2 regions of the Kitasatospora sp. NPDC101183 genome follow, and region 1 is predicted to be linked to the other one. Evidence: riboswitches for the same ligand, from Rfam matches in the RefSeq annotation. Region 1 holds a riboswitch; the other holds the start of a gene.

Evidence for each region. A riboswitch is a leader RNA that binds a small molecule or an ion and turns the genes downstream of it on or off. The one in region 1 is predicted to bind cyclic di-AMP.
Region 2: it holds a riboswitch for cyclic di-AMP, as region 1 does, so the genes downstream of both, ACIRRS_RS12510 (transglycosylase family protein) here and ACIRRS_RS23635 (NlpC/P60 family protein) in region 1, are expected to answer to the same signal.

Annotation. Positions count from the first base shown of each region.
Region 1 is NZ_JBIWOW010000016.1:177,205-181,731, forward strand. Features, by position in the region: gene ACIRRS_RS23625 (NYN domain-containing protein) at 1-1,271, shown strand, start outside; gene ACIRRS_RS23630 (NlpC/P60 family protein) at 1,473-2,510, shown strand; cyclic di-AMP (ydaO/yuaA leader) riboswitch at 2,850-2,999, shown strand; gene ACIRRS_RS23635 (NlpC/P60 family protein) at 3,010-4,110, shown strand; gene ACIRRS_RS23640 (NlpC/P60 family protein) at 4,336-4,527, shown strand, end outside.
Region 2 is NZ_JBIWOW010000007.1:353,097-357,623, reverse strand. Features, by position in the region: gene eno (phosphopyruvate hydratase) at 1-251, opposite strand, end outside; gene ACIRRS_RS12510 (transglycosylase family protein) at 504-1,265, opposite strand; cyclic di-AMP (ydaO/yuaA leader) riboswitch at 1,271-1,438, opposite strand; gene ACIRRS_RS12505 (cytochrome P450) at 1,675-2,952, opposite strand; gene ACIRRS_RS12500 (SDR family NAD(P)-dependent oxidoreductase) at 3,221-3,637, shown strand; gene ACIRRS_RS12495 (MazG family protein) at 3,645-4,527, opposite strand, start outside.

The DNA of each region.
Region 1 (4,527 bases):
GACGCGTCGTCGGCCTGGCCTCGGACGCGCTCGGCGGGCTCCCGGCGGCCGAGCTGCCGCAGAGCCTGCGCCAGTACGCCAAGTTCACCCCCGCGCGGCGGGCCAAGTACGCGGCGACGGCCCTGGCGGCGGCGCTGGAGTCCGAGCCGGCCTTCCGGGTGCGGATAGCGGAGCGGCTGCGGCTGGGGCAGCCGGACCTGGTCAAGGCGCTGGAGTCGGGCACGGTGCCCGGCGCCGCCGATCCGATGGACGTCGCGGCGGCCGCCTACCTGGTGCGCTCCTCCGGCTGGAGCCGGCTGGTCGCCGAGGCGGGCGAGGAGGCCGAGCGGGCGGGCGCCGAGGGCGCGGCCGCGGAGGCCGCCCGGCTGGTGGAGAAGCTGCAGGCCGAGCTCGCCGAGCTGAGGGCCGGAGCCCGGGCGGACCTGGACCGCCAGCGGGCCGACGCCGAGGAGGTCCGGCGGGAGGCGGAGTCGCTGCGCAAGAAGGTGCGGTCGCTGGAGAGCGACACCCGGCGGGCGCAGGCCGAGACGCGCCGGCTGGCCGGGGAGCTGGATGCGGCGAAGGCGCAGGCGGTGGCCGAGCGCAGCGCCGCCGAGAGCGAGGCGCGGCGGCTGCGGCACCGGGTCACGGAGCTGGAGACCGCCGTCGAGCAGGGCCGCCGGTCGGCCCGCGAGGGGCGCAGCGTCGAGGACATGAGGCTGCGGCTGCTGCTGGACACCGTGCTGCAGTCCGCGCAGGGCCTCCAGCGGGAGCTGGCGCTGCCCGTCTCCCAGATCCGCCCGGCGGACCTGGTGGAGGCGGTGGTGCCGGGGGCCGCCTCGCCGCACGACGTGGCCCGGCGGGGGCTGGCGGAGGACGATCCGGCGCTGCTGGACCAGCTGCTGGCGATCCCGCAGGTCCACCTGGTGGTGGACGGCTACAACGTGACCAAGACGGGGTACCCGACGCTGCCGCTGGAGCAGCAGCGGATCAGGCTGCTGGGCGGGCTGGCGATGCTGGCGCAGCGCACGCAGGCGGAGGTCACCTGCGTGTTCGACGGGCAGGACCTGGACGTGCCGGTGATCATGGCGCCTCCGCGCGGGGTCCGGGTGCGGTTCAGCCGGACCGGGGAGACGGCGGACGAGCTGATCCGGCGTCTGGTGCGGGCCGAGCCCCAGGGCCGTCCGGTGGTGGTGGTCTCCACCGACCGGGAGGTGGCCGAGGGCGTGCGCAAGGCGGGTGCGCGCCCGGTCGCCTCGGTGCTGCTGCTGAACCGGCTCGCGCGGCCCTGACCGGCCGCCGTCGGGCATGACGGCTGGTCAGCCGCCGGTGGGCCGCGGTGTGCGGATCTGGTGAAGTCCGGGAGGAAAGCGGAGTTCACGCCTTCGGGGGAGTGGCGGAACGCTTCGATCTTCTACTAGGGTCTGGCGTCAAACCTATTTCCGGATTCTCACTCGTTCTGGTGAGTCCGTATGGAAGAAGGAGCCGGTCTCTTGGCCTCCCACCGCCGTCCCAAGCAGCCGAGTCGCGCGCGGGTCTCCGTGTTCACCGCTGCCGCTGCGACCGCGGTCGCCCTCTCGGCCCAGGTGGCCGCGCACGCCGCGCCCCAGCCGAACAAGGAAGATGTCAAGGCGCAGATCGACAAGCTCCAGGAGGAGCAGGAGCAGGCGGCCGAGAAGTACAACGGCGCCAAGGAGCGGGCCGACCAGCTGCGCAAGCAGGCCGCGACCCTCCAGGACCAGGTGGCCCGCAGCCAGGAGCAGATGACCCAGCTGCAGACCGGTCTGGCCGGGGTGGCGGGCGAGCAGTACCGCACCGGCGGCATCGACCCGTCCGTCCAGCTGATGCTCTCCTCCGACCCGTCCGGCTACCTGCAGAAGGCGTCCAGCGTCCAGCAGGCCACCGCCAGCCAGAGCGAGGCCCTCAAGGGGCTGCTGGAGCAGCAGCGCAAGCTGGACCAGGAGAAGGCCGAGGCGGCCGCCGTCCTGACCTCGCTGGACACCACCACCAAGGACCTCAACCAGGCCAAGGCGGACGTCAACGCCAAGCTCAAGTCCGCGCAGGACCTGCTGAACTCGCTCAGCGCCTCCGACCGCGCCGCGCTGAAGGCCCAGCAGGCCGCCGCCGACCGCGCCTCGCGCGGCTCGGACCGCGCGGACCTCGGCCCGCTGCCGCAGGCGAGCGGCTATGCGGGCGTGGCCGTGTCCAAGGCGATGGGCAAGCAGGGCTCCCCGTACGTGTGGGGCTCGACCGGGCCGAACACCTTCGACTGCTCGGGCCTGATGGTCTGGGCGTACGGCCAGGCCGGCATCTCGCTGCCGCGCACCTCGCAGGAGCAGGGCAACGTCGGTACCCGGGTGCCCTCGCTGGACCAGGCCCAGCCGGGCGACCTGGTGGTCTACGGCCCCGACCGGCACCACGTCGGGATGTACATCGGCAACGGCATGGTGGTCCACGCGCCGCACACCGGTGACGTGGTGAAGGTGATGAAGGCCGACGCGATGCCGATCAACACGATCCGCCGGGTCTGACGTCCCGACACGCCGGGACGGGCCCTGCGGGCCCTGTGACTCGCACCACCCCCGTCTCCTCGGGGGTGGTGTTCGTTTTTGACCGTCCGATGGCTGATTCGTGAAATCAGATCAGCTATGCGTATGGATGTGATCACCTTCGGTCATTTTCACAAAAGAACTTGGGTAATCTTCCGTCTTTTTTCTGACAAGGATTTGAACCGATCACGGTTCAGTTACTAGGGTCGTGCTCCGAACCACCGCACTGTCGATCGCCCAGCCTGGGTGGCGGCGGTGGTTCCCGCCGAGTTCGCGAAGCAGCGGGGCAGGTCGGTACGACTGTCCGACAGGGGAGCCCAGTAACCGGGGGCGCTGTGGAACGGAGCCGGGGAACCATGTTCCTCCGGGGTGAATCGGCGCCAGGTCGGCCGGTGGAACGGCCGTGAGGCGTCGTAGGGTGCTTCCGGCCCGAACCCGTCAGCTCACCCGGTAGGCGGACGTGAAGAAGGAGCCCGCCTTCGTGGCGTCCCATCGTCGTCCCAAGCCCGCCGGGCGCACTCGCGTCTCGATCCTGACCGGTGTCGCCGCCGCGGCCGTCGCGCTCTCCGCGCAGACCGGCGCCCACGCCGACCCGCAGCCCACCCTGGACCAGGTCAAGGGTCAGGTCGACAAGCTCAACGAGCAGGCCGAGCAGGCGAGCGAGAAGTACAACGCCTCGCAGGAGAAGCAGCAGACGCTGCAGAAGCAGGTCTCGGACCTCCAGGACCAGGTCGCCCGGCAGCAGTCGAAGGTGACGGACCTGCAGGGCGGTCTCGCCGAGGTCGCCGGGGAGCAGTACCGCAACGGCGGCATATCCCCGACCGTCCAGCTGATGTTCAACTCCAGCCCGGACAGCTTCCTCAACCAGGCCGGCCAGCTGAACCAGGTGAGCAGCACCCAGAAGGGGCAGCTCAAGGAGCTCCAGGGCGAGCAGCGCCAGCTGGACCAGGCGCGCGGTGAGGCCCAGGGCAAGCTCACCGAGCTCGACGCCACCACCAAGCAGCTCAAGGCGGACAAGGACGACATCCAGGGCAAGCTCAAGGCCGCCCAGGACCTCCTCAACACGCTGACCGAGAAGCAGCGCGAGGAGATGCGCGCGGCCGACGCTGCCGCAGCCGCCAAGGCGCAGGCCGAGGCGACGAAGGCCGCCCCGCCCGCCGCCGACCGCGCCTCGCGCGACAGCAGCCGCAGCAGCGACGTCGCCGCCCCGGTCTCCGTCGCCCCCGGCAGCTCGCACGGCGCCGCCGCCCTGTCGTACGCGGCCTCCAAGCTCGGCAGCCCGTACGTCTACGGCGCCACCGGCCCCGGCTCGTTCGACTGCTCGGGTCTGGTGCAGTGGGCGTTCAACCAGGCCGGCGTGTCGCTGCCGCGCACCTCGCAGGAGCAGGCCCACGCCGGCACCCGGATCGGCAGCGACCTCTCCGTGGCGCAGCCCGGCGACGTGCTGATCTTCTACGGCGACGCCCACCACGTCGGCATCTACGCCGGCAACGGCCAGGTGCTGCACGCGCCCAAGCCGGGTGCCTCGGTGCGCTACGAGGCGGTCTCCAACATGCCGCTGGCGTCCGTCGTGCGGGTCTGATCCCGTCCGGTTCCTCCAGGCCCGGCCTCCCCTCGCGGGAGGCCGGGCCTGCGGCTTTGTCGGCGGCTCGCTCTGATGTCTGATTCAGGGGTGAATATTCGGGCTGGTAGGGGTTTGGACTCGATTGCCCGGACTCGCTAACGTCTGCCACCGGACTCCCGCTCCAGGGCCGCCCGTTCCGGGCGGCGGCGGGGCCCGCGCCGCAGGATCGGAGTCGCAGCCGTCATGCCCGTGCACCGCCGTTCCCGACTGCTCGCCCGTGCGCTGGTGCTGACCGCGGCCGCCACCACCGCCATCGGCGTCACCGCCGCGGGCGGCGCCCAGGCCGCCCCCGGAAGCCCGGACGGGCCCAGCCGCAAGGACGTCAAGTCCCAGGTCGAGCAGCTGTACGACGAGGCCGAGCAGGCCTCGGAGAAG
Region 2 (4,527 bases), on a different contig from region 1:
GCGTCGTAGCCGACCAGCTCCGGGCCGATCTGCTCGATGACGGCCAGGACGGCCTTCTCCACGCCCTTGCCGAAGTAGCGGTTCTTGTCACCGTCGCGCAGCTCGAGCGCCTCGAAGGCGCCGGTGGAGGCACCGGACGGAACGGCGGCACGGCCGGTGCTGCCGTCGTCGAGGCCGACCTCGACCTCGACCGTGGGGTTGCCGCGGCTGTCGAGGATCTCACGGGCTACGACGACATCGATGGACGGCACGTGGCATCTCCTTGCGGAAGCAGGTCCCGGCCGACCGGGGTGGTGATGTCGGCGGGAGGATTGCGGAGTCGTTACGACCAGAGCCTAACCGCCCGGGCCTCCACGGCCACGTCGGCCTCGGTCCCGTCTCAGCGTGTGGCCGTGCTACCCACCGGTAGTTCACCTGGGCGCCCCGGGTCGGCAGCCCGATCCCGGGCGAACGCGGACGAAGGGGCCGGCCCTGCCGGCCGGCCCCTCTGACGTCCGGTCGGCTCAGCCGAGGTGCAGCACCTGGCCCGGGAGGATCAGGTCCGGGTCGCCGCCCACGGTGGCGCGGTTGCCGGAGTACAGCGACTGCCAGCCGCCGGAGACGCCCTGGGCGGCAGCGATGGTCGACAGGGTGTCACCGGAGCGCACGGTGTAGTCCCCAGCCTTGGGCGCGGCGGCCTGCGGGGCGGCGTGCTTGGGAGCGTACGACTGCGCGGCGGGCTTCTCGGCCGCCTTCGGGGCCGCGTGCTTCGGGGCGTACGACTGGGCGGGCTTCTCCTGCGCCGGCTTCTGGGCCTGCTGCTGGACGGGCTTCTGGGCCTGCTTCTGGGCCTTGGGCGCGGACTGGGCCTTGGTGTCCGAGGAGGTGTCGACGGAGGCGGCCGGGCCGCCCTTGCTCAGGCCGGCCTTCTGGGAGCAGACGGGCCAGGCGCCGGGGCCCTGGGAGGCGAGCACCTTCTCGGCGACGGCGATCTGCTGGCCCTTGCTGGCCTGGTTGGCCTGCGCGGCGTAGGAGGTGCCGCCGTACGCCTTCCAGGTGCTGGAGGTGAACTGCAGGCCGCCGTAGAAGCCGTTGCCGGTGTTGATGCTCCAGTTGCCGCCGCTCTCGCACTGGGCGACGGCGTCCCAGGTGGAGGCGGGGGCCGCGGAGGCGCCGGTGGCGGTGAGGAGCGGCAGTGCGAGTCCGACGCCGGCCACACCGGCGACGGCGATGACCTTCTCGGCCTGGGTGCGACGACGGTGACGGCCAGATCCAACGAGCAGCATGAAGAGGTCCCTCTCCGCACGCCTGCGAGGTGAGCTGTCGGGTTCGGACCGGGAGGTGGCCCGGCCGCCGTGACGCGGAGTCGGCTCCGCGCGGGCGGCTTCACCCCAAGCCGTGGGGACGGCAACAAACCTGGGTCCCCCGCCCCTGCCCAGGGTTCTGGTCGGTTTCCCGTGGCGCGGCGGGCAGGATTCGGCGTTCCGCGTTCGGGGTCCGCAGCTGCGAACTCCACGGAGACTAGACAGATCATCAGCTCGATCACAAGCTCATCTCGCCGATATCACACAGAAATCACGGCCAGTGGTCGCTCGCCTACGCACGGCGCCGGTTTGTCCGATTTGATGCGTGTTCACACCCCGATCGACAGGCTGCCGGCGACGCCCCGTCAGCGTGTCGGTGTCTCGAAGGACGTCAGGGAGTGGCCGGAACCGCGTGCGGGGAGCGGATTTCCGGGCTGAATTCGACCGGCAGTTCCCGCAGTCCACGCATGATCAGACCGCCGCGCCAGCGCAGGTTCTCCGGCTCCTCCGCCAGCCGTACGTCGGGCAGCCGGGAGAGCAGCGTGGCCAGCGCCGCGCGGCCCTCCAGGCGGGCCAGCGGGGCGCCGATGCAGTAGTGGATGCCGTGCCCGAAGCCCAGGTGGGGGTTGTCGGCCCGGGCCAGGTCGAGGGTGTTCTCGTCCGAGAACCTCGCCGGGTCGCGGTCGGCCGCCGCGAGCACCACCAGCACCGGGTCCCCCACCGGAACGGACACCCCGCCGATCGACAGCGGCTCGGTCGCGAACCGCCAGGTCGCCAGCTCCACCGGCCCGTCGTAGCGCAGGAGTTCCTCGATCCCCGTCTCCAGCAGGGCGCTCTCGCCGCGGGCCACCGACTCCTGGAGCAGCCGGCGCTGATCCGGGTTGCGGAACAGGGCGTAGGCCCCGTTCCCGATCAGGTTGATCGTGGTCTCGAACCCGGCGAAGAGGAGGATGAAGGCCATCGCGGCGGCCTCGTTCTCCGTCAGGTGCTCGCCGTGGTCGCTCGCCCGGATCAGGCCGGAGATCAGGTCGTCCCCGAGGTCGGCGCGCTTGCGGTGGATCAGCTCCAGCAGGTAGGCGCGGATCTTCTTCACCGCCCGCCCCACGCCGCCGCGTTGGCCGCCGTGGTGGCGGATCATCGCACCGGCCCAGTCCCGCAGGTCGTCCTGGTCCTCGGGCGGCACGCCGAGCAGGTCGCAGATCGCGTAGATGGGGAGCGGGAAGGCGAACTCGTGGATGAGGTCCGCCGATCCGCGCTGCGCGAAGCCGTCGATCAGCCGGTCGGTGAGCTGCTGCACCCTCGGCTCGAACTCGGCCACCCGGCGCGGGGTGAACGCCTTGGACACCAGGCGGCGCAGCCGGGTGTGGTCCGGCGGGTCGATGTTCAGCAGGTGGGTCATCAGGTCCGCCTGCCGCTCACCCGGGATGCCCACCCGGCCGGTGCGGTGCGCCTGTTCGCTGTGGTGCGCCGGGTTCTTCGACAGCCGTCCGTCCGCGAGCGCCTGGCGGGCGTCCGCGTACCTCGTCACCAGCCAGGCCTCGACCCCGCTCGGCAGCGTGGTGCGGTGCACCGGGGCGTGCTCGCGCAGCCAGGCGTACGCCGGGTACGGGTCGGCGGCGAACTCCCAGGTGAAGAGCTGAGGGGCGGTGGCGTCGGGCTGAGCTGGCATGGGTCGACGGTATCCGGTGGCGGGGGCGCGCCCCGTCCGTCAACGGCGCGCGAACGGTTCGCGAACGGCGTGCGCCCGGCGCATCGACGGCGCGTGGCCGGCCCGTGCCCGGCCCGTGGACGGTTCTTGGACAGCTCTTGGCGCGGCGCCTGGCGTGAGCCTGGTCACCTGAGGGGTAATCCCTGTTGCGGGGGGTCAGGACGTGCCTACGATCCTCCGCAGTACGCGTGGGCGCCGGTGCGGTGTCGCCCACAGGGAGGAGCAGACCATGCGGGTCGCCGGGGCAGTCGTCGTCATCGCGGTACTCGACGGCGGGTCGGGGGCCGACCTCGCCCGCCGGTTCACCGCCGCCGGCGCCGCCGGGATGCTGATCGCCGACCAGCACGTCGGCGTCGCGGAGGACCTCGCCTCCGAGCTCGACCGCCCGGGCTGCCCCGTCGTCGGCGTCCACGGGGACGTCCGCCGCCCCAGCGACGTGGCCGCCGTCGTCGACACCGCCGAGAAGCACCTCGGCCCGATCGACCTCTTCTGCGTGGCCGGGCCGGACGGCGAGCGGATCGTCTCCCTCGCCGAACTGCCCGCCCACCTCGACCTGGAGCGCCTCGCCGAACTCGTCGCCCTGGTCGGCGACGCCATCGCCGAGGTCGTCCTCCCGCTGCCGGTGGAGCACACCACCGCCGCGTGACGCTCCCCTACGGCTGGAGCCCCTCGGCCGCGCGCACCGCGCCCCGGTAGCGGCGCGCCGCCGCGCGCAGCGCCGCGTCCACGTCCACCCCGGCGTCGTGCGCCCGCTGCGCCACGGCCAGCAGCAGCCGGCCCGCCGACTCGGCGGTCAGCTCGGCCGGCAGCTCGTACGGCTCGTCCGGCACCTTCCCGAAGCCCGCCCGCCGCACCCGGGACACCAGCTTCGCCGCGTACGCCAGGGCGGGCAGCCCCGCCGGGACGCCGTCCAGGACGGACTCCCGGTCCGCCTTCTCGGCCGCCTTCAGCTGCTCCCAGTTCGCCTCGACCTCGGCGGCGCCCTCGGCCCGCTCGCCCGCGAACACGTGCGGGTGCCGGTAGACCAGCTTGTCGACGATGTCCCCGGCCACGTCGTCGATGGAGAACGGCTCCTGCCCGTCCTCCTCGGCGATGCGCGAGTGGAAGAACACCTGGAGCAGGACGTCGCCCAGCTCCTCGCGCAGCGTGTCGCGGTCCCCCTCCTCGATGGCCTCGACCAGCTCGTACGCCTCCTCGACCAGGTACTTCACCAGGCTCTCGTGCGTCTGCTCGGCGTCCCAGGGGCAGCCGCCGGCCGAGCGCAGCCGGTCCATCACCGACACCAGGTCCAGCAGCCGGGCCCCCGGCAGGTCGTACGAGCCGGGCAGCACCTCGATCTCGGGCACCTCGCCCGCCCGCTCCACGGCCAGGCGGGCCAGCGCGTCGGTCAGCCCCGGGTCGCCGTCCGGGCTCCCCAGCCAGACGACGGGCCCGGCGGCGGCCGGCTGCCCGGTCAGCAGCCGCGCCAGCGCCGGTACGGACGCCTCGGCCGCCACCTCCACCACGACCCCGGCGGCCCGCACCGCGGCCACCTGC